DNA from 3 places in the Thioalkalivibrio sp. ALE17 genome. Region 3 is predicted to be linked to each of the others. Evidence: predicted binding sites of a transcription regulator. Region 3 holds the regulator's gene; each other region holds the start of a gene.

Region 1 (7,550 bases), on a different contig from region 3:
GCCGGCACATACGCCACGCGCCGGCGCCAGTCGACCGGCGCCATGGCGTCCCGCGGTTCCCCGTTCAGCATCACCTCCCCCGTATTGGGGTCAAGGTCGGCCAGGGCCCGCAGCAGCAGCGATTTCCCGGAACCGGAGGCGCCCGTGACCTGCACCAGCTCCCCGGGCTGAAGCGCCAGATCCAGCGGGCCCAGATGGGCGGTTTTCAGTTGGCGAACATCCAGCAGGCGATCCATGCGACAGGGTTCCGGTGCGGCGAAATGGCGATCGTAACCGAAGCCGGGGCAGCGGGATGAATGGCCGGACGGGCAGGCGCTGCTTGCTGCGAGACGAACGCTCCGCCGTGACGGGTTGCCTCGGCGGATGTCGATCGCACTGTTCGGCGCGGGCAGGGGCTTCGCGGGCGAGCCCGCTCCCACAGCTCGGGAAACAAAAAAAGGGCGCCCGGGGAGGGGCGCCCAAAGGCCAACATCCAAGTCCTGGGAGACTGTCTTGTCGGCGTCGGAGGAGACGATGTCGGGGCCGGGCCTGTGGCCCGACCCCGGTTCAGGTTAACGAGGGTTTATTGCTTCCCGGTGAACTCCGGGTAGGCCTCGAGACCGCACTCGGCGATGTCGGCGCCCACATCCTCGTCCTCTTCGCTCAGGCGGATACCCATCACCGCCTTGAGGATGGCCCAGACGATCAGGCTGGCCACGAAGACGAAGGCGAAGATGGCAAGCAGGCCCACGATCTGGCCGAAGAAGGTCGCGTCCGGGTTGGACAGCAGGACCGCCATCACACCCCAGATACCGGCGGTACCGTGCGCGGAGATCGCGCCGACCGGGTCGTCGATCTTCAGCTTGTCCAGCGCGACGATCGAGAAGACCACGATCACGCCACCGATGGCACCGATGATCATCGCCAGGAACGGGCTGGGCATCAGCGGCTCGGCGGTGATGGACACCAGGCCCGCGACCGCGCCGTTCAGCGCCATGGTCAGATCGGCCTTGCCGAACACCAGACGGGTGGTGATCAGAGCGGCGACCACACCCCCGGCCGCGGCCAGGTTGGTATTGGCGAACACGGCGGCCACGGCATTGGCCGACTCGATGTCCGAGACCTTCAGCTCGGAACCACCGTTGAAGCCGAACCAGCCCAGCCACAGGATCAGCACACCCAGGGTGGCCAGCGGCATGCTGGAGCCCGGGATCGCGTTGATCTGGCCATCCTTGCCGTACTTGCCCTTGCGCGCCCCGAGGAGCAGCACACCGGCCAGCGCGGCAGCGGCACCCGTGAAGTGGACGATGCCGGAACCGGCGTAGTCCAGATAGCCGATCTGGTCGAGGATCCCGCCACCCCAGCTCCAGAAGCCCTGGATCGGGTAGATGAAGCCGGTCAGGATGACCGCGAAGGCGAGGAAGGCCCACAGCTTCATGCGCTCGGCCACGGCACCCGAGACGATGGACATCGCGGTGGCCACGAACACGACCTGGAAGAAGAAGTCGGCACGATCAGAGTAGTAGATGTCGCCACCACTACCCAGTACGTCCGCGACCGCATTGTCGCCCGAGATCAGGAAGCCCAGGCCCGGAATGATGGAGCTCAGGCCGTCGCTGTACATGATGTTGTAGCCGATCAGCATGTACATGATGCTGGCGATCGAATACAGGGCGATATTCTTGGTTGCAATTTCGGCCACACTCTTGGTGCGCACCATCCCGGCCTCGAGCATGGTAAAGCCCGCGGCCATCCACATCACCAGCGCGCCGGCCACCAGAAAGTAAAAGGTGTCCATTGCGTAGGCGAGTTCGACAACTTGCTGTTCAATTTCCATGATTGAAATTCCTCATTCGATGGAAGACGGAGGCCTTAAAGGGCTTCCGGGCCGGTCTCGCCCGTGCGAATACGCACGACCTGCTCCACCGGTGTGATAAAGATCTTGCCGTCGCCGATCTTGCCCGTGCTGGCAGACTTGGAAATGGCCTCGACCACCTGATCGACCAGGTTCTCGTCGACAGCCACTTCCAGTTTCACCTTGGGCAGAAAATCGACCACGTACTCGGCACCGCGATAGAGCTCGGTATGACCGCGCTGGCGACCAAAACCCTTTACTTCGGTCATGGTCATCCCTTGTACGCCGATCTCCGAGATCGCCTCGCGAACATCATCAAGCTTGAACGGCTTGATTACGGCGGTAATCATCTTCATGTCAGACTCCTGTGGGCGGGCCCGCCACCTGACGGACCCGCTGTTGCTTTAGGCGGTAATGCGGAATCAGAAGGTCTTGGACCAGCCCACCCAGGCGCCCAGGTCTTCGTCGGTCTCGTCGACATACTCGAGATTGAAGCTGAACTCGCCCCAGTCGCCCGCGTCGCGGGTCAGGCTGGCGGTGTAGTGGGTGTAGTTGTCCAGGCTGGAATCGTCGAAGCGGGTGCGACCTACCAGGAAGCCGGCGCTGTAGACGTCCATGAACGGGACATCCAGGCCGGCGTAGAAGTACATGTCGTCGTCTTCCAGGGCCGAGTCATCGCTGTCGTGAACGACGTAGGCCATACCGCCGTACAGTCCCACAACGCCGGTATCGAAGCTGACTTCACCATAGATCTCGCCGAAGTCGGCACTCAGGGAACCGGTATCGTCTCGGGCATCCGGATAGGCGTAATAGATGTAACCGACGTCGTAGCCGAACCCATTGTCGAACGCGTCGGCAAATCCAAGATAAAGATCCATTTCGTAGCTTGTTTGATCTTCATTCCCCTCGTCGACGCCAAAGTCAACATTCGATACCCAGGTTCCCACGTAGAAACCAGAGGCATGCTCGTAATCGATACCACCCTGAACGGCAGCACCGTCGTCGGTTTCGGAAAAACCACGGAAGTAGTAATTGGACACCGCGCCGATGTTCACGGACAGCTCCGCGGCGGCGGTGGAGGTAAAGGCGACGCCACCGGTGGAGCCTACGGTGAGGACAGCAGCGGCCAGCGCGGAACGGGTGAACTTCTTCATGTTGGTCATCTCCCAGATTGGTCAATCGAGTGTCGCGTAGTCGACACCCGGTCCTTGCACGGGCTGTGCCAAGTACCAAAAGGGAGCAAAATCGGCTTTTCGCAACACCTGTTGCGGCCCAACCACGGGCTTTTGCCTTTATTTGGTGCGCACTAAAAGTGCACACGCACCAAAAACGTGCGGAGACCGAAGACTGTGAACCATGTCCGGGATTCAGGAAGGTTCAGTCCTTCGGCAAGTGGCGGGGTCGGAGAGGCAAATCGGGGCTGGGACAGGCGCGGCGAGCGCACACGCGGCCATGCGGGACGCACGGCGAACACCTCCCTGCCCTGCGGATCGCCACGTCGCCTCGCGACGACACAGCACGGCATGGGGATGGCGCCGGCCGGGACAGCGCCCCGTGGCCGGCGCGGGTCTACGAGGAAAGGCTGCCGCGCTCGATCTCGATGCCGACCTCGCGCACGCCGGGCACGGCACCGGGCTTGCCGAGTTTGATGCGCAGCCACGGCGTGCCGAACTGGGCCATCAGGGCCTCGGCGATCTCCTCGGCCAGGGATTCCAGCAAGGCATGCGGCTCGCGCGTGACGATGGCACGCACGGCGTTGGCCACCGCCTCGTAGTCAACGGTGTCGCCGATCTCGCCGGAGTAGGCGGCGATGCGGGTATCGGCCGCCAGTTCGATATCGAATCGCAGGCGGCGCTGGATGCGCTGTTCCCAGTCGTAGACGCCAACAACGGCGTCAATCTCGAGGTCGCGCAGATAGATTCGATCCATGGGTTCGGCGGGCTCCTGTGGGTCGGCGCCTATCCTACTGCCCGGGCCGCACGAGGTACACCGAGCCGCTATCATGGTGCCTCCCGATTACTACGAGACACGCATGAGCGAGCCCTTTCACGAACTCCCCTGGCCCGCCAACCCGGATGGCGAGCCCCGACGCATCGGCGTGGAGATCGAGATGGCCGGGGTGTCGCTGGAGACGATGGCCGAGACCGTGAAAGGCGAGTTCGGGGGCCACGTCGAATCGGACAACGCCTTCGTCTTCCACGTACGCGACACGGACGTCGGCGACTTCCAACTGGAGCTGGACGCCCGGGTACTGAAGGACCGCGGCTACCGCGAACACCTCGCGCGCCTGGGCATCGAGCTGGACGACTCCGACGAGGCCGCGCTGGAGCGCTGGCTCGCGGACGCCGCGGGCCGCCTGGTCCCGCACGAGATCGTGGCGCCGCCGATCGCGACGGCTGACCTTCCCCGCCTGGACCGGGTGCGCGCCGCCCTGCAGCAGGCCGGCGCACTGGGTACCGAACGCTCGTTTCTCTATGCCTTCGGGCTGCAGATCAATATCGAGGTGCACCGCACCGATGCCGAGTGGCTGCTGGCAATCCTGCGCAGTTTCCTGCTGATGGTGGAAGTGCTCACTGCGGCGGGCGCCATCGACCTGGCGCGGCGCCTGTCGCCCTACATTCGGTCTTTCCCCGGCCCGTTTGTACGCTACGTGCTGGACCCGGACTTTCGTCCCGACCAAGCCGGCCTGATCGATACCTACCTGGCGCACAACCCGACCCGCAACCGCCCGCTGGATCTGTTGCCGCTGTTCGCCCACCTGGACTCCGGCAGGATCGACGCGGCCCCGGTGGAACACGAGCTGATCAAGCCGCGGCCGGCCTTCCACTACCGCCTGCCCAACTGCGAGATCGACGACCCGGACTGGAGCCTCGCGCGGCCGTTCAACGGCTGGGTCGAGGTCGAGCGCCTGGCGGCGGATCCGGAACGCCTGGAGCGCCTGTCTCGGGAATATCTGGAACGCCCCGGCCAGGCCCTGGGCCGATGGGCCGACGACTGGAGCCAGCGCCTCCGTGACTGGTTCTGAGCCCGACCGCACGACCACCGATACCGTGGCGCCGCGTCCACGCCGCCCGGTGATCGCCATTACCGGACCCGACCAGGGCGGCGGGCCCGCCTGGCTGTTTACAGCGCTCGCGGTGTGGCGCGCCGGCGGCCAACCGCTGCGGCTGCGCCCGGGCAAGCCGCGCGGTCACCGGCGCTTCGATGGTCTGGTGGTGGGCGGCGGGGCGGATGTGGATCCGGAGCTCTACGGCGAGACTCTCCCCGAGGGACCGGATGCGGCCGCCATCCGGCAGGCGGAGCGCCGCCTGTCGCAGCGCCTGATCGGCTATCTCTTCTACCCGGCCCTGTGGCTGCTGCGCCGGTTGTTCCAGTCCCACGGCGGTGTACTGGACACCGACCGCGACCGGCTGGAGAAGGCCCTGATCCATCGCGCGCTGGACGAGCACCGCCCGATCCTCGGCATCTGTCGCGGGATGCAACTGGTCAACGTGGTACGTGGCGGCACCCTGCATCGCGACCTGGCCGAGTTCTACGTGGAAACCCCGCAGGCCCGCAGCCTGCTGCCGGTCAAGCCGGTGGAGCTGGACCCGCGCAGCCTTCTGGCCAACATCCTGGGCGACACGACGCTCCACGTGAACGCGCTCCACAACCACGCCGTCAATGACCTGGGGTGGGACCTCAAGATCGCCGGCCGCGAATCGACCGGCGTGGTCCAGGCCATCGAGGCCGAACACGACTGGTGCGTCGGCGTGCAGTGGCACCCCGAATACCTCCCACAGAAACGCCGCCACCAGCGCCTGTTCCGCGCCCTCGTCCAAGCCGCCACCCAAAACGGCTAAAAGACTGATTCACCACGAAGGCACGAAGAAAGGCGATTCACAGGAAGTCTGGAAGAAGAGAAGGTTTGCAGGTGAAGGGTCGAGTGCGTGACGGTCGCTCAAGGCACCATATCAACGTGCTGCTGGAGGCCGTCGCATCAGCCTTCTTCCGGTCTTAAAACCTTCCTGTGAATCGCTTTTGACCTGCCCTTCTTCGTGCCTTCGTGGGCTTCGTGGTAAAAAACGCCTTTCGACCTAGGTGGGATAGGGCACGTCCAGGCCGCCGAGGCCGCAGTAGCCGTTGGGGACCTTGGCGAGGTATTGCTGGTGGTAGTCCTCGGCGAAGTAGTACGCCGGGCCCTCGGCGATCTCGGTGGTGATCGCCCCGCGCCCGGCGGCGTCCAGCGCAGCCTGGAAACGCTCGCGGCTGGCCTCGGCAGCCGCCATTTGGTCCGCGTCGGTGGTGTAGATCGCGGAGCGGTACTGGGTACCGACGTCGTTGCCCTGGCGCATGCCCTGGGTCGGGTCGTGTCCTTCCCAGAAGGTACGCAGCAGCGCCTCCAGCCCGACCCGTTGCGGATCGAGCACCACCCGCACCAGTTCGGTGTGCCCGGTCTGGCCGCTACAGACCTCGCGATAGGTCGGGTTCGGGGTATAGCCGCCGCCGTAGCCCACGCTGGTGGAGTACACGCCCTCCTGCTGCCAGAACAACCGCTCGGCACCCCAGAAACAGCCCATGCCGAAATGGATCACCTGCATGCCCTCGGGGTACGGCGGGGCCAGCGGCGTCCCCAGGACCATGTGGCGCTCGGGGACCGGCATCGGCTCTTCGCGCCCGGGCAGGGCCTGTTCGGGGGTCGGCATGCGCGGCTCGGAAAAGGCGAACATCGGCGGCTCCGTCAGTCGGCCGGGACGAGCCGGATCAGCTCCCCCGGATTGTGGTCGGTCAGGATATAGATGGCCCCGTCATGGACGCGCACGTCCCGCACGCGGCGGTCGAGATCCGGCAGCACCTCGCTCTCGTTGACCAGCTCGCGCCCCTCGAAGGTCAGCCGGCGAAGGGTCTGATGCGCCAGGCCGCCCACGAGCAGATCGCCGTCCCAGTCGGCAAAGGCGGGATCGCGGAGGATCGCCATACCCGAAGGGGCGATGGAGGGCGTCCAGTGATACAGGGGCGATTCCATCCCCTCCTTCTCGGTCAGGCCTTCGCCGACCTGCCCGCCGGCATACTCCCGGCCGTGGGTAATGACCGGCCAGCCGTAGTTCAGCCCGGGCTCGATGATGTTCACCTCGTCGCCCCCGCGCGGTCCGTGCTCGTTCTGCCAGAAGGTGCCGGTCTCGGGGTCCATCACCATGCCCTGCGGGTTGCGCACCCCCCAGGCCCAGATCTCGGGGCGGGCATCGGCATCATCCACCAGCGGATTGTCGTCCGGGACGCGCCCGTCGTCATGCAGCCGGATGATGCTGCCGATATGGGTGGAGGTGTCCTGGGCATGATCGCGCTGGCCGCGGTCACCCACGCTGATGTACACATAACCCGTGTCATCGAACACGATGCGGCTGCCAAAGTGCCGCCCCCCGGAGACGCCCGGCTCGGCCGTGAACAGCGTCTCCACACCCTGAAGCTCACCGTCCTGGAAACGTGCGCGCGCCAGGCGTGTGGTGAGCCCGCCATCCACGGCTGCGGAATAGGTGAAGTACAGCCAGCGGTTCTCGGCGAAGTCGGGATGCAGCGCGAGGTCCAGCAGGCCGCCCTGGTTGCGCGCCTGCAGGTCGCCCGGAACACCGGACACCAACTCGCCCCGGCCGTCGAAGGACCCGGCGTCCTCGAACCAGCGCAGGGTGCCCGGGCGCTCGCTGATCAGGGCCCCGCCCTCCGGCAGAAACGCAATGGC
Region 2 (7,550 bases), on a different contig from region 3:
GACGAACTACGCCCTGGGACTGGTCCGGCTGCCGCTGCCGGTCTTCGCGCTGACGACCATGGTCGCCCTGATCCCCAGCCTGTTCGCCTATGCCTGGCTGGGGCACGCCACCCGGGAGATGGCCAGTGGCGCCGACAGCGGGGTCCAGCTGGGGCTGGCCCTGCTCGCGGTGCTGGCGCTTCTGTTGTTGCTGCCGCGTCTGGTGCGCCGCATCTGGCTGGGCCAGAAGACACTGCACACCGAGGCGCCGCTGACCTCAGTATCTTCCTCAGACCCAGGCGAGCAGGACCCCGATGCCCAGGGCGAGGAACAGCAGGGCGGCGAGCGCGCGTAACAGCCGCAGGGGCAGGTGGCAGGCGAAGCGCTGGCCCAGCCACACCACCGGGGCATTCGCGAGCACCATGCCGATGGTCGAGCCGATCACGACCAGGATCAGGCTGTCGAAGGTCGCGGCCAGCGCGCCAGTGGCGACCTGGGTCTTGTCGCCCATCTCGACCAGGAAGAACAGCACCGTGGTGGTCCAGAACACGCCGTGCTTCGAGGCGGCCGGCAGCTCGTCCTCGCCATCCGGGACCAGCACCCACGCGGCCATGACGATGAACCCGATCCCGAGCCCCCAGCGCAGCCATTCGTCCGGGATGCTGGCGCCGATCCAGACGCCCGCCAGCGCGGCGAGAAAGTGATTGGCCAGCGTGGCCACCACGATGCCCCAGATGATGGGCCAGGTCTGCTGGTAACGGCAGATCAGGAACAGGGCGAGGAGCTGGGTCTTGTCGCCCATCTCGGCGATGGCGACGATGACGGTGGAGACGAGCAGGGCTTCCATGACGGTCTTCCGGGCCGGGTGGATGGGCAAGACAAGTGACATCGCACCATCCACCCGGCCACGGATGCTGGCGCAATGCCACAGGTCTCGCGGGGCCCGGTGCCGCATCGGCGGCGGGGCTGTCTGCACCACGGGCCTCCGAACGGAGAACCGAATCTGTTGATGCAGACCCCGGTGAGGCCAGGCCACCCGAGTCGCTACTCCCCTGAAGCTGGACGGATTCTAGTCATCCCGGTCCGCGCGGGCAAGGACGATCGCGGCTCCGGGCTGCGCCGCTGACGAGGCTTGGGTAGCATGCGCGCGATGAAACGCTTCCTTTACTGGGTCGATCGGGCCCCCCTTTGGCTGTTCGCACTGCTGGTTGCGACCGTCGGCCTGGCCCCCTGGATCCCCGAGCCGCATGTCGCAGAGAAACTGCGCTGGCTGTTTGCCGGGGAGCTGACCCGGCCACTCGACGTGCTCGACCTGGTCGTCCATGCCGTGCCCTGGCTGTTGATGGCGTTCAAGCTCTATCGCAACAGTCTCACCACGAAGGGCGCCCCCTGAGCCGATTGTTTCTCCCTGGCTTGTGGGAAATCGACGCGCCGCTTGCCGGCCGCTACCGTTTTCGCACCTTTTCAACCCCGGGAGATTCCCATGCGCTTTATTGTTGCCGTCACCGCCGGTACCGACGACCCGACCCGCGCCACGCTTGGCATGATCGCCGCCAATGTGGCCAAGCAGCAGGGCCACGATGTGACCGTCTGGCTGCAGGGCGAGGCCGTGAACATCGCCAACCGCAACGTGTACGACAAGATCGTCGGCCACAACATGCCGGCAATGAAGGACATCGTGGATTCGCTGGTGAGTGAAGGCGTTCCGTTCTGGGCCTGCGAGGCCTGCGCCAAGGGTCGCGACGTCGGCGAGCACAACTTCCTGCCGAACGCCGAGATGGCCGGCATGGGCCACTACGTCCAGGCCGTCGCCGAGTTCGACCGCTCCATGAGCTTCTGATCGGCCGGGCCGTTCCGCGGGCGGGGCGTGATGCCCCGCCCGTTTTTGTTTGTACCCCCGCTGTCAGTCGGTCGAACTGGCACATTGCATGCTTGTTTGTTCCGGGAGTGATTCACGGACGACGAGCATGACCCAGAACACACCCCCGAGTTTTTCCCTCGAAGAGTCCATTGGCGATTTCCTGGTCGCCTCGCGCAAGTGCGAGGTGGTGAGCCTGGAGCGCCTGCTGGAGGCGGTGCAGCTGGTCGGGCGCATCCGCGCGCTGGTGCATGCCCTGCAGCGCGAGCGCGGGGCCTCCAGCCTCTGGATCGGGTCCGGCGGCCAGCGCTATACCCGCGAACTGGAGCAGTACCGGGCCGAATCGGACGCCGCCGCGGCCGCGTTCCGCGAGCACCTGGATGGCTGGTTGGCCCCGGACGCCTGCGCCCATGGCCGTAGCCGGCTGCTGGGGCGCATGGCGCTGGCGCTGCATGGCCTGTCCGGCCTGGGCAGCCTGCGCGAGGAGGTCCTGGAGCTGACCCTGAGCCCGATGGACTCGACTCGCGGCTTCAGCGAGCTGATTCGCGCCCTGATGGCCCTGGTGTTCGAGGCTGCGGATTCGGCGACCGATCCCGAGGTCTCGCGGGCCCTGGTGGCCCTGCTGAACTTCATGCAGGGCAAGGAACTGGCAGGGCAGGAGCGCGCGATCGGGGCCGCCGGGTTTGGCGCCGCGAACTTCGAGCCCGAACTGCGCCAGGCGCTGGTCCATCGGATCGATGCCCAGGAACGGGCGTTCCGTATCTTCTCCGAGTTCGCGGCACCGGCGGCCTGTGCCGCCTGGCGCGAACTGCAGACGGCGGCCTTCGCGGCGGACATCGAGCGCCTTCGCCGTCGGGCCTGTACCGAGGCCTCCGGGCACCACGACCCCGCCCGGGCCGAGGAATGGTTTGCCTGTACCACCGCGCGCATCGACGCGATGAAGGAGATCGAGGATCTGCTGGAGATGCACCTGAACGAGTGCTGCTCGGCACGCATCACGGCGGATCGCGCGGACCTCGGCGCGGTGCGTGACCGGGTTGCGCAACTCGCCGAGTCGGAACTGCGCGACAGCGTGCCGTATGCGGTGTTCTTCGGCGCGCCGGAGGGGCTGGAGCCCTCGCAGGAGGAGGGCGATGCCGCACTCAACGTACCGATCGTCGGACACTCGGTGATGGACCTGGTGCAGCGCCAGGCGGCCCGGCTGCAGTCGGTGGAGGACGAGCTGCATGCGGCACGCCAGGCCCTGGCCGAGCGCAAGACCATCGAGCGTGCCAAGGCCCTGCTGATCCAGCACCGTGGCCTCAGCGAGGATCAGGCCTACAAGCTCCTGCGCCAGACGGCGATGAACCAGAACCGGCGCCTGGCCGAGGTCGCCGAGGCGACCGTCGCGATGTCCGATCTGCTGGGCAAGGGCGGCCTGTAGCCAGCCTTGGGAAAGGGATGCCGGTGGGGGTGCCCCTGTGGGAGCGGGCTTGCCCGCGAAGCCCCTGCCCGTGGCGGACACTGGCAGGGGCTTCGCCGCCAGGGCGGCTCCTACAGGTAGTGCACCAGCCCGGTTCATCTGCACCGCCAGCGCGCCCCAGGTTGGTGCCTCCGGGATCGGCTTCGGGACTTCGGGCTTCCCGCAAACGTTCGACCCGATGTTCGAAACCATCCGATTTTCCCGTGCCATGGCGCGATTGTGCCTCGCGGGGTCGATTCGTAACGGCGAATTGGCACACCTCCTGCAGGAGTATCGGTAAGACGAGCCAACGGCGGTTCGTCGCCTGACAACAGGGAGACCCGGTGACCGGGCCTCCGATGGGACTGGACAAAGGCGTCCATCACCCGGCTGCAAACGCGGCCGGGCTGATGCGGCGCCTTTTTTCGTTTTTGGGATGTGTTTGCTGACAAGGGGAGTGAACCCGCAATGACCGATCACACGAATGACACGAAAAAGACCGCCGGCCTGTCGCGCCGGCGCTTCCTTCAGGCCGGCGGCGTTCTGGCAGGTGGCGCCGCCTTGGGGATGCATCCGGACTTTTTCCGGGCGGCGGCCTATGCCGGGGGATCCGAAGGGCTGGAAAAGACCAGCCTGGAGTTCGGATTTATCCCCCTGACCGACTGTGCCCCGCTGGTCGTTGCCCAGGAGAAGGGGTATTTCGCGCGCCACGGTCTCGACGTCCATGTGGCCAAGGAGGCTTCCTGGGCCAATATCCGCGACAAGGTCTCCGTTGGGAGCCTGGATGGCGGGCACATGCTGGCGGGAATGCCGATTGCCGCGACGCTGGGCGTGGGTGCTACCCAGCGCAACACGATCACGGGGTTCAGCATGGACCTCAACGGCAACGCGATCACCGTTTCCAACGAGCTCTACGACCGGATGGTCGAGGCCGATCCCGAGGCCATGAACGAACGGCCGATTTCCGCGCGCGCCCTGAAGAAGGTCATTGATGCCGACCAGGCAGCTGGCCGTGCCCCGATGACCTTCGCCATGGTGTTCCCCGTATCCACGCACAACTATGAACTGCGCTACTGGATGGCCGCGTCCGGGATCAATCCGGATCGGGATGTACGCCTGGTCGTGATCCCGCCACCCCAGATGGTGGCCAACCTGCGCGCGGGCAACATGGATGGCTACTGCGTGGGCGAGCCCTGGAACATGCGTGCGGTGGACATGGGGATCGGCAAGACCCTGGTGACCAACTACGAGATCTGGAACAACAATCCAGAGAAGGTGTTCGGCGTACTCGAGAGCTGGGCGGAAAAACATCCGAATACGCACCAGGCCGCGCTGCGTGCCTTGATCGAGGCCAACGAGTGGATGGACAAGCCTGAAAACCGCGAAGAGGTGGTGCGCATCATTTCGGGCCGCCGTTTTGTCAACGCGCCCGAACACGTCGTCGCCATGTCGATGACGGGCACACTGCAGTTCACCCCGGACGGAGATCCCGAACCCTTCCCGGACTTCAACGTATTTCATCGTTACGCGGCCAGCTTTCCGTGGCGTTCGCACGCGGCCTGGTTCGTCACGCAGATGGCCCGTTGGGGGCAGTTGGAGGATCCGGTCGACATGCGTGCGGTTGCGGAGAAGGTCTATCGACCGGACCTGTACCGGAAAGCGGCCGCCGAGGTGGGTGTCGACTATCCGGAAATCGACTGGAAAAAGGAAGGCACCCGAGAGGATCACTGGACATTGGAAGAGGCCTCCTCGCCCATCGCGATGGGCCCCGATCGGTTCATTGATGGCCGGATTTACGATCCCGACGACCTGACGGGGTATGTCGCCGGATTCGACGTACATAGCCGCAAAGTCGCATTGGACGACCTTGCCGCGGCGAACGGATAAAGGAGGCCCCCGTGTCTACGAATTACGCCGACATGCGTCTCGCGGTGGATCGCGAGGTCGCTGACGATATCGAGGCCCGTACGGTTGCCGAAACGGTGGCCGAACCGGAACCGGATGCACGCGTGGGTACGCCGGGAGAGGCCGGTGGAGTGCACGATGACCGGTTCGAGGTGATGGCGGAGAAACTGCAGCGCTGGCTTCCGGTGCTGGTACTCCCGCTGGTCGCGTTCGCCCTGTTGTTGGGGGGCTGGGTCTGGCTCCAGTCCACGGTCGCTCCGGATCTCCCCACCCCGGGGCAGGTCTGGGCCGAGGCGGTCTATCTGCTTGGCAATCCGTTCTATGACTACGGCCCGAACGACATGGGGATTGGCTGGCAGGTGCTGTATTCCCTCGGTCGCGTCCTGGCGGGCTTCGGCCTGGCGGCACTGGTGGGAATCCCACTGGGACTGATGATGGGCGCGTCCCTCACGGCTCGTCGCGCCATCAGCCCGGTGGTGCAGCTCCTGCGTCCGGTTTCGCCCCTGGCGTGGCTCCCGCTGGGTCTGCTGGTGTTCCAGGCGGTCAACCCCTCGGCGATCTTCGTGATCTTCATCACCAGCATCTGGCCGATCGTGATCAATACCGCCGCTGGGGTGCAGGCGATTCCGCGCGACTACACCAACGTGTCCCAGGTTTTGCGCCTGGGGCGTCTGGAAGCGGCGCGCAAGATCCTGGTCCCCGCAACCATGCCCTACATCCTGACGGGTATGCGCCTCGCGCTCGGGATCGCCTGGATGGTGATCGTGGCGGCCGAGATGCTCACCGGTGGGGTCGGGATCGGATTCTTCATCTGGGATGAATGGAACAACCTCAATGTGGCCTCGATCATCGTGTCGATCTTCGTCATCGGCCTGGTGGGTATCGCCCTGGACGGCGCGGTCGGCCTGATCAAGAAACGCTTTGACTACGCACCCGCGTAAGGAGAGACCCATGAGTCACTATCTCAATCTCGACCATTTGGACATGACGTTCGCCACCCCGCGCGGGCCGCTCAACGTGCTCAACAACGTCAATCTGAAGGTCCAGCAAGGCGAATTCGTGTCCATCATCGGGCATTCCGGATGCGGCAAGTCCACCGTGCTGAACATCGTGGCCGGACTGCTGCGTTCCTCCACCGGGGGCGTTCTTTTGGAAGATCGCGAGGTGGTGGAGCCCGGACCGGAGCGTGCCGTGGTATTCCAGAACCACTCCCTGCTGCCCTGGATGACCGTGTACGAGAACGTACGTCTGGCGGTGGACAAGGTGCGCAGCGGGGCTGCCAGCGCCGAGCGTGACGCCTGGACCCTGGAGAATCTCGAACGCGTCCACATGACCCATGCCAGGGATCAGTACCCCGGCGAGACCTCCGGTGGCATGAAGCAGCGCGTGGGCATCGCCCGAGCGCTGGCGATGGAGCCGAAGGTCCTGCTGATGGATGAGCCCTTCGGTGCGCTGGATGCGCTGACCCGGGCGCATCTTCAGGACGAAGTGATGAGGTTGCAGGCCGAGCTGGGCAACACCGTGCTGATGGTCACCCACGACGTGGACGAGGCGGTGCTGCTGTCCAACCGCATCGTGATGATGACCAACGGCCCGGCCGCGACCATCGGCGAGATTCTGGAGATCGACCTGCCGAAGCCGCGCGAGCGCCTGGCGATGGCCGACAACGCCGATTACAACCACTACCGGGCCGAGGTGCTGCGCTTTCTCCACGAGCGCCACAAGAACCCCGAGTCGGAGGCCGCGTGATGGATACCGCGAACGACAAGCCGCGGCTGGTCCTGATCGGCAACGGCATGGCCGGGATGCGTACGGTCGAGGAGCTTTTGAAGCTCAAGCCGGACATGTACGACATCACCGTGTTCGGTGCCGAGCCCTGGGGCAACTACAACCGCATCATGCTCTCGCCGGTGCTGGCCTCGGAGAAGACCGTCGACGAGATCATGCTCAACGACGATGCCTGGTATGCCGAACGCGGCATCACCCTGCACAAGGGCAAGCGCATCGAGCGGATCGACCGCGTGAACCGGCGAGTGATCGCCGAGGACGGCACCGAGGCGCCCTATGATCGCCTGCTGCTGGCGACCGGCTCCGATCCGGTGATGATCCCGGTGCCGGGGCACGAACTGGAGGGCGTGGTCGCCTTCCGCGACATCCACGACGTGGACGCGATGCTCGCGGCCAGCCGCGCACACCAGCATGCGGTGGTGATCGGCGGCGGCCTGCTGGGCCTGGAGGCCGCCAACGGCCTGATGCGCCAGGGCATGGAGGTCACCGTGGTGCACCTGATGGACCACCTGATGGAGCGCCAGCTGGATGCCGAGGCTGCCGGGATGCTGCGCAGCTCGCTGGAGGAACGCGGCATGC
Region 3 (7,550 bases):
GACCATACCCTCGACGTCGCCGCATTTCCCGCCGAGGACGCGGAGATCCGCGCGCTCGCCAGCACGACCCAGCCCGGCGGCAACGCTACCAATACCGCGGCGATCCTGGCCCAGTTCGGGCATCGCCCGGGACTGGCCGCGGTGATTGCCCGGGGCGCGGGCGGGGATGCCCAGGTCGAGCAGTTGCAGGCGCGCGGGCTGGACGTGCGGCACTGCGTGCGGAAGCCCGGAGCGACGCCGACCTCGCATATCCTGCGTTCCCGGGCCACCGGCAGCCGTACCATCGTCCACCACCGCGATCTCCCCGAACTGGAGGAAGCGGATGTCTCCGGCGTGCCCTGGTCGGAATACGACTGGCTGCACTTCGAGGGCCGTAACCCCGAAGCCCTGGTCGCGATCCTGGCAGCCGCGCGCGCGAGTATCTTCGACCAGCCCGTATCGCTGGAGCTGGAGAAACCCCGTCCCGGCCTGGAGGCCTGCCTGGAGTATGCCGACGTCCTGATGCTTTCGCGGGACTGGGCTGCCACTGTGGCGGACACACCGGAGGACGCGCTGCGGCAGATGGCGAGCCGCTTCCCCGACCGCATCCTGACCGTGACGGCCGGAAGCGCCGGTGCCTGGCTGGCTGCCCGTGGCGCGATCCACCACTGTGCACCCACGCCCGGTCTGCAGGTGGTGGACAGCGTGGGTGCGGGAGATGCCTTCAATGCCGGCCTGATCGATGCGCTGGTCTCCGGCACCCCCCCCGAGCAGGCCTTGTACGCGGCCGTGCGCCTGGCCGAGCGCAAGCTCGCGCAGCTCGGGTTCGAGGGGCTGGCGGCGGAGGTGTCCGACCTCGGCGTCGGGCCGGGTTAGGGCCGGGATAAGGGGGATAGCCGCCTGTTCAGCGGCACACAGGCGTCAGGGGGGTCAGGCCTCTTCGCCGAAACGGTCGGCCACCAGTTCGGTCAGCGCGTCCAGCGCCTCGGGGGCATCCTCGCCTTCGGTCTCGATGGTGATCTCGCTGCCCTGGGCCGCGGCCAGCATCATGACCCCCATGATGCTCTTGCCGTTGACCTCCTGCTGGTTGCGGGAGACGGTGACATCGGCGGCGTACTGGCTGGCCAGGCTGACAAACTTGGCCGCAGCACGCGCGTGCATCCCCAGGCGGTTAACGATGGGGACTACGCGCTGCGGCATCGCTGCACTCCTGGTCGCAGAGAAGGATTCCGTCATGCCCGCCGGACAGGGCCTTGTTGACCAGCTCGGTCAGCGGGAGATGCTGGTAGTTGAGGACGCGGATCAGCATCGGCAGGTTGATCCCGGCGATCACGCGCGCGTTGGCCCCGCGAGCCACTCGGCTGGCGACGTTGGAGGGGGTGGAACCGAACATGTCGGTCAGGATCAGTACCCCGGCGCCGCTGTCCAGAGTGGTCAGGCGCTCGCGGGCGCGGGCCAGGACCTCGTCGGGGTCGTCGTTCTGGGACATCGCCATGGACTCGCAGTCATCGGGCAGGCCGCCAAGCATGCTTTGTGCGGTCTGCAAGAGGGTGTCGCCCAGGTTTTGATGCGTGATCAGAATGAGACCAACGCCCATGGATCTGCTCCAATTGCGGGTTCCGTAGGGGCCTGCCCCCGCGCTTCGTGGTTACTGCTTGCCCAGCTCGCGGTGACGGGTGCTAACAGTAACATGTTCCCGGTCCCGCCACGCCCCCGCAAGGCGTTCGACCAGGTATACCGAGCGGTGTCGGCCACCGGTGCAGCCGATCGAGACCGTCACGTAACTGCGGTGGTCCTCCAGCAGCCGCGGGAGCCACTGCGAGAGAAAGCCCTGGATGCTGTCGAACATGGCCGCGACCTCCCCGTGCCCCTCGAGGAACTCGCATACGGCCGGGTCGCGGCCGGTCAGGCCGGCCAGCTCGCGTTCGTAGTAGGGGTTGGGCAGGCAGCGCACGTCGAACACGAAGTCCGAGTCCATCGGCGCGCCGTGCTTGAAGCCGAAGGACTGGAACAGCAGGGACAGCTCGTGCTCTCCGCGCTCGCCCATGCGGTCGCGCAGGGTACGGGCCAGGTCGTGCATCGACAGCCGCGAGGTGTCCACCGTCAGGTCGGCCTCCGCCGCGACGTGGCCCAGCCACTCGCGTTCGCGGTCGATGGCCTCCACCAGGGGCACGCCATCGCGCGCCAGCGGGTGACGCCGCCGGGTCAGGTGGTAGCGCCGCAGCAGTACGTCGCTTGAGGCCTGCAGGAACAGGACCTCCACCTGCAGGCCCTCCGCCCGTAGCCCGGCCAGCAGGCTGGCAAACCCCTTCAGGGCCTCCAGCCCGCTGCGCACGTCGACGCCGACCGCCAGGTGGCGATCGCCCTCGGTGTCGTAGTGGCCCTGGCGCACCTGGCGAATCAGGTCCGGCAGCAGCGGCAGCGGGAGGTTGTCCACACAGAAATAGCCCGCGTCCTCCAGGGTGTGCAGGGCCACGGTCTTGCCGGATCCGGACAGACCGCTGACGATCAGCAGGCGCATGGCGGGCTCAGCCCTCCGGGTCCGGGTTAGGGACGGTCGTGGCGGGCACGGCCCGGTGGTAGGGCGGCTCCTCGGCCTCGCCGCTCATCTGCCGGCGCTGGCGGGCGCGCAGGTCATCCCCGGCGATGTAGCCCTGCATGTGCAGCATGTGGTTGCGCACGGCGGCCTCGATCATCACCGCGATGTTGCGACCCGGCGCCACCGGGAGGCTGATCAGCGGGATCCGCAGGCCAAGGATGTCGATCTCGCCGCGGCGGCCGTTCAGCCGGTCGTCGGGGACCGGCGAGGGCTCGCCGTGATCGCGCAGGTCGATGATCAGCCGCAGGTACTTGCCGCCCTTGATCGCGGAGTCGCCGTACATGGCGCGGATGTTCAGGACCCCCAGCCCGCGCACCTCGAGCAGGTCCTGGAGCAGGGCCGGGCAGTGACCGCGCACGATGTCGGGGGCAATACGCGCAAATTCGGGGGCATCGTCGGCGATCAGGCGGTGCCCGCGCGAGATCAGCTCCAGCGCCACCTCGCTCTTGCCGACGCTGGAGGCCCCGCTGATCAGGACACCGATGCCGAGGATCTCCATGAACACGCCATGGCGCACCTCGAAGTGCGCCAGACGCTGCTGCAGGAAGTAGCGCAGCAGCGCGATGATCTCGTGGCTGCTGGTGCTGGAACACAGGATCAGCGGCAGCGCCTCCTGCGGGGCATGGGGCATCTCCGAGAACGGGCAGGTGTCCTCGGCGAAGATCACCGCGGTGGTGCCGGTGCGGGCCATCTCCAGGATCAGGTCGTTGCGCTGGTCGTCGCTGAGGCCGGCGATGTAGCGGGCCTCGAAGTCCCCGATGACCTGGATGCGGTTGGGGCGGATCAGGTTGAGGTGGCCGGCCAGTGGCAGGTCATCCCCGTCCTCGCCGACCAGCTTGCGGTCGGGGGCGGCGTGCTCGCCATGCACGAAGCGCAGATCCAGGCGGTTGCCCATAGCCTGGATCAGGCTCTCCACGTTGATGTCGCGGGCAATCCCGCCTTCGCCCAGTGCCTCGTTCATGAGCAGGGCCGGCGGGGATCGGTGGCGTGGCAGGGTGCGGGGCGCACGGGATCAGCCCTCGCGGAAGCGGCGGACGAGTTCCTGTTCCAGGCTGGCGGCATCGCCGGCCCGGCGCAGGGCGGCAATGGTGTCCGGTTGCGAAAGCCCGCGCGCCAGCTGGGCCAGCAGGTCGAGGTGATCGCTGGTGGCGGCCTCCGGGACCAGCAGGGCGATCAGGATGTCGACCGGCTCGTGGTCCATGGCGTCAAAGTCGACGCCGCTCTCCAGGCGCAGGACGGCCACGCGCGGAGCCTCGAGATCGGCCAGGCGGCCATGGGGGATCGCAACCCCATGGCCCAGGCCGGTGGAGCCCAGCTTTTCGCGCGCGGACAGGGCCTCGAAGATCGCGGTGCTGCCCGGTCCGCCGGCATCACCGCCGCCGGCGAGGAGTTCCGACAGGGCCTCCAGGGCCCGCTTCTGACTGGAGCATTCCGGCTCCAGGCGGATGCGCTCGGCGGTGATCAGCTCGGCAATGGACATGGGTCAGGAGGCCTGCTCGCGGTTGCGCTGGGCGCCCTCGGCCCGGTGATGATCCTTGACCTTTTCCTTGTGCTTGATCAGCTGGCGGTCGACCTTGTCGATCAGCGCGTCGATGGCGGCGTACATGTCCTCGTGGGAGGCCTCGGCGTGGATGTGATTGCCGCTGACCTGGAGATTCGCCTCGGCCTTGTTGAACTGGTTCTGGGTCTTCTCGTGGGTCAGCACGACGTGCACGTCGATGACCTTGTCGAAGTGGCGCTCCAGCTTCGCGAACTTCTCGTTGACGTAGTCGCGCAGGGCGTCGGTGAGGTCCACATGGTGGCCGGTCAGGTTGATCTGCATGGTCGGGACTCCTTGGTTACTTGTGGCCGGTGGGCATGGAGGCCATCTGCCGGCGTTCGCTGGATGAAGGGATGTGCATCGCCTCGCGGTACTTGGCTACGGTGCGACGCGCCACATTGATGCCCCGGTCCGCCAGGATCTGGGCGAGCCGGGCATCGCTGAGCGGCTTGTTCGCGGGTTCGTCGTCGATCAATTCGCGAATCATGGCACGGATGGCGGTGGCGGAACACTCGCCACCGTCGTTGGTGCCGACGTGGCTGGAAAAGAAATACTTGAACTCGAAGACCCCGCGCGGGGTGTGCATGTATTTCTGGGTTGTGACCCGGGAGATGGTCGATTCGTGCATCTCCAGGATCTCGGCGATATCGCGCAGGATCAATGGCTGCATCGCGACCTCGCCGTGTTCCAGGAAGCCCTGCTGGCGATGGACGATCGCCTCGGCGACGCGCAGCAGGGTGTCGTTGCGGCTGTGCAGGCTCTTCAGGAACCAGCGCGCCTCCTGCAGCTGGTCGCGCATGAAGGCGCTGTCGCGGGCATCCGATACCTGGCGCACCATGCCGGCGTAGAGGTCGTTGATACGGATGCGTGGCGCGATCTCCGGGTTCAGCTCCACGCGCCAGCCCTCCGGGGTGTGGCGCACGTAGACATCGGGCACCACGTATTCGGAGGTGGCGGCACTGATCTGCGCGCCCGGCCGCGGGTTCAGGGTGCGGATCAGGTCCAGGGCGCGCGCCAGTTCGTCCGGGTCGCGCACACCCGACTGGCGTTGCAGGGCTTTGTAATCCCGCTTGCCCAGGCTGTCCATGCCGTGTTCCAGGATCGCCCGGGCGGCCTCGCGGGCGGGGGCGTCCGGGGCCAGTTCGCGCAGCTGGATCTCCAGGCATTCGCGCAGGTCGCGCGCGCCCACGCCCAGCGGGTCGCATTGCTGGATCCAGTGCAGGACCGCCTCGACCTCGTCCACGCCGACGGGTTCGTCCTCGCCGCGGCTGATGGTCTCGGCCAGGGTCTCGAGGTCGCCTTCGAGATAGCCATCGGGGCTGATCGCGTCGATCAGGGCCGCGCCGATGCGCTGGTCGCGCGGGGTCAGGTGGCTCAGGTGCAGCTGCCACAGCAGGTGGTCCTGCAGGCCCTCGCCGTCATCGTCACTGGTGTTCTCCAGTGGGTCGCGGTCATCCACGCCCTTGGGGGCGGGCGGCGGTTCGTAGATGTCGTCCCAGCGGCTGTCGGTGGTGAGCTCCTCGGGAATCACGTCATCGCTGGTGGTAGTGGCCTCCATGCGGTCGCCTTCCACCACCTCGCCCTCCGCGTCCAGGCGCTCGGTCGCGGCCATCTCGTCCTCGTCCTCCACCTGCTCCAGCATCGGGTTGCTCTCCAGCGCCTGCTGGATCTCCACCTGTAGTTCGAGCGTGGACAGCTGCAACAGGCGAATGGCCTGCTGCAGTTGCGGGGTCATGGTGAGCGTCTGACCCAGCTGAAGATTCAGGCCGGGTTTCAGCATTGGCTATGCGGGGCGCGGGTGACCATAAGAGCGATCTTAAATCGTGCCTCGTGGTTTGTGCACCGGCGCGGGTTGTGCGCGTGCCGGCATCACAGGCGGAAATTCTCGCCGAGATAGACCTGGCGCACCTGGGGGTCGGCCAGTAGCTCGTCGGGTGTCCCGGCGGCCAGCAGGCGCCCCTCGCTCAGAATATAGGCCCTGTGGCAGATCCCGAGGGTCTCGCGCACGTTGTGATCGGAGATCAGAACCCCGATGCCGCGCGCTGCAAGGTGGCGAATTACATCCTGGATATCGCCCACCGAGATCGGGTCCACCCCGGCAAAGGGCTCGTCCAGGCAGATGAATTGCGGGTCACCGGCCAGGGCCCGCGCAATCTCGGCGCGCCGACGTTCGCCGCCGGACAGCGCGATCCCGGGGCTGTGGCGCACGGTCTCGAGCTGAAACTCCTCGATCAGCGCGTCGCCGATACGCCGGCGTTCGTGGCGGTCCAGTCCGGGACGCAGTTCCAGCACGGCCTGCAGGTTGTCCCACACGCTCAGGCGGCGAAAGATCGAGGCCTCCTGGGGCAGGTAGCCGAGACCGGCGCGGGCGCGCACGTGAATGGGCGCGCGGGTGATGTCGTGCCCGCCCAGGGTGATGCGCCCGGCGTTAGGGCGGATCAGCCCGACCAGGCTGTAGAAGCAGGTGGTCTTGCCGGCGCCGTTGGGACCCAGTAGGCCGACCACTTCACCGGGTGCGAGGTCGACATCCACCTGGTCGAGCACGGTGCGCTGGCCGTAGCGCTTGGTCAGTTCGCGCCCGATCAGGCGATCACGGGCCTCGGCGGGTTCCGGCGCCGGGCTGGTGGCGGGTGCGTTCATTCGTCGTCGCGTGGCTGGATGGTGATGCGTACGCGTTCGCTGTCGCCCTCGCCGCGTTCGGCCTCGATCACGTCGGTGGTCAGGTCGTAGGTGATGCGCTTGCCGCGCGCCTCTTCGCTGGCGGTGATCACATGGGCCTGGTCGGTGAGGATCATGCGGTCCTCGTTCAGCAGGTAGTCGATGCGCAGCGCGGTGGCGATACGCATCTCGCCGGTCTCGGGGTCGGGGGATTCCAGGCGGGCCGGCTCGCCGTGGGCCTCCATCTCGTAAGGGCGACGATCCCGGGTGCGCACGTAGACCGTGTCGGCCTCCAGCGTCATGTCGCCGCGGATCACGATCACGTCCCCGGTGTAGGTGCCCAGGCCCTGGCGTTCGTCCATCTCCGCGCGGTCGGCGGTGATCTCCACCGGCAGCGAGGGTCCCGATCCCTGCTGGCCCAGGGCCGGCGTCGCCAGCAGGGCGGAGAGGAGGCCGGCCGCCGCAAGCAGGCCCGGCAGGCGGCGGCTATTCGGGATCGGGGTCATGCGCGGGGTCCTCCTCGCTCGCCTCGCTGTAGAGCGAGTACACGTCATGGAACAGCTCTATGGTATCCGCTCGCGAGTCCACGCGCAGGCCGGTGCCGCGCTGGAACAGCCCGGGCTGGTTCAGGGTGGAGAGGGCGTCCGAGGTGGCGACCATGGTGTCTGTGGCGATACGTACATCCCGCGAGTCGATGACCGTCTGCACGCGTTCGCCGCGGGCTGGTTGTACGCCGTGGGTGGGGCCGACCAGGTCCAGGGTTTCGTCAGCCGG

Evidence for each region. The regulator sigma-54, encoded in region 3, starts transcription at its own class of promoters, with help from an activator protein. The targets are predictions, from matches to a motif close to TGGCANGNTNCNTGCTT.
Region 1: the regulator sigma-54 is predicted to act here: its motif matches at 3,043-3,059, upstream of H609_RS0101695 (TorF family putative porin).
Region 2: the regulator sigma-54 is predicted to act here: its motif matches at 3,551-3,567, upstream of H609_RS0108680 (CmpA/NrtA family ABC transporter substrate-binding protein).

Annotation. Positions count from the first base shown of each region.
Region 1 covers NZ_AUDT01000002.1:1,558-9,107, forward strand. The annotation lists gene H609_RS0101680 (ATP-binding cassette domain-containing protein) at 1-236, opposite strand, end outside; gene H609_RS0101685 (ammonium transporter) at 563-1,816, opposite strand; gene H609_RS0101690 (P-II family nitrogen regulator) at 1,852-2,190, opposite strand; gene H609_RS0101695 (TorF family putative porin) at 2,257-2,988, opposite strand; gene folB (dihydroneopterin aldolase) at 3,404-3,763, opposite strand; gene H609_RS0101705 (amidoligase family protein) at 3,837-4,859, shown strand; gene H609_RS0101710 (gamma-glutamyl-gamma-aminobutyrate hydrolase family protein) at 4,846-5,676, shown strand; gene msrA (peptide-methionine (S)-S-oxide reductase MsrA) at 5,911-6,543, opposite strand; gene H609_RS0101720 (PQQ-dependent sugar dehydrogenase) at 6,555-7,550, opposite strand, start outside.
Region 2 covers NZ_AUDT01000012.1:46,632-54,181, forward strand. The annotation lists gene H609_RS0108650 (TVP38/TMEM64 family protein) at 1-334, shown strand, start outside; gene H609_RS0108655 (TMEM165/GDT1 family protein) at 269-826, opposite strand; gene H609_RS0108660 (hypothetical protein) at 1,130-1,372, shown strand; gene H609_RS0108665 (DsrE family protein) at 1,463-1,819, shown strand; gene H609_RS0108670 (nitrate regulatory protein) at 1,947-3,260, shown strand; gene H609_RS0108680 (CmpA/NrtA family ABC transporter substrate-binding protein) at 3,747-5,165, shown strand; gene ntrB (nitrate ABC transporter permease) at 5,177-6,124, shown strand; gene H609_RS0108690 (ABC transporter ATP-binding protein) at 6,135-6,932, shown strand; gene nirB (nitrite reductase large subunit NirB) at 6,932-7,550, shown strand, end outside.
Region 3 covers NZ_AUDT01000003.1:88,339-95,888, forward strand. The annotation lists gene H609_RS0103615 (PfkB family carbohydrate kinase) at 1-855, shown strand, start outside; gene H609_RS0103620 (HPr family phosphocarrier protein) at 910-1,179, opposite strand; gene H609_RS0103625 (PTS sugar transporter subunit IIA) at 1,151-1,576, opposite strand; gene rapZ (RNase adapter RapZ) at 1,628-2,500, opposite strand; gene hprK (HPr(Ser) kinase/phosphatase) at 2,508-3,539, opposite strand; gene H609_RS0103640 (PTS sugar transporter subunit IIA) at 3,591-4,058, opposite strand; gene hpf (ribosome hibernation-promoting factor, HPF/YfiA family) at 4,062-4,400, opposite strand; gene H609_RS0103650 (RNA polymerase factor sigma-54) at 4,417-5,898, opposite strand; gene lptB (LPS export ABC transporter ATP-binding protein) at 5,988-6,758, opposite strand; gene lptA (lipopolysaccharide transport periplasmic protein LptA) at 6,755-7,282, opposite strand; gene lptC (LPS export ABC transporter periplasmic protein LptC) at 7,263-7,550, opposite strand, start outside.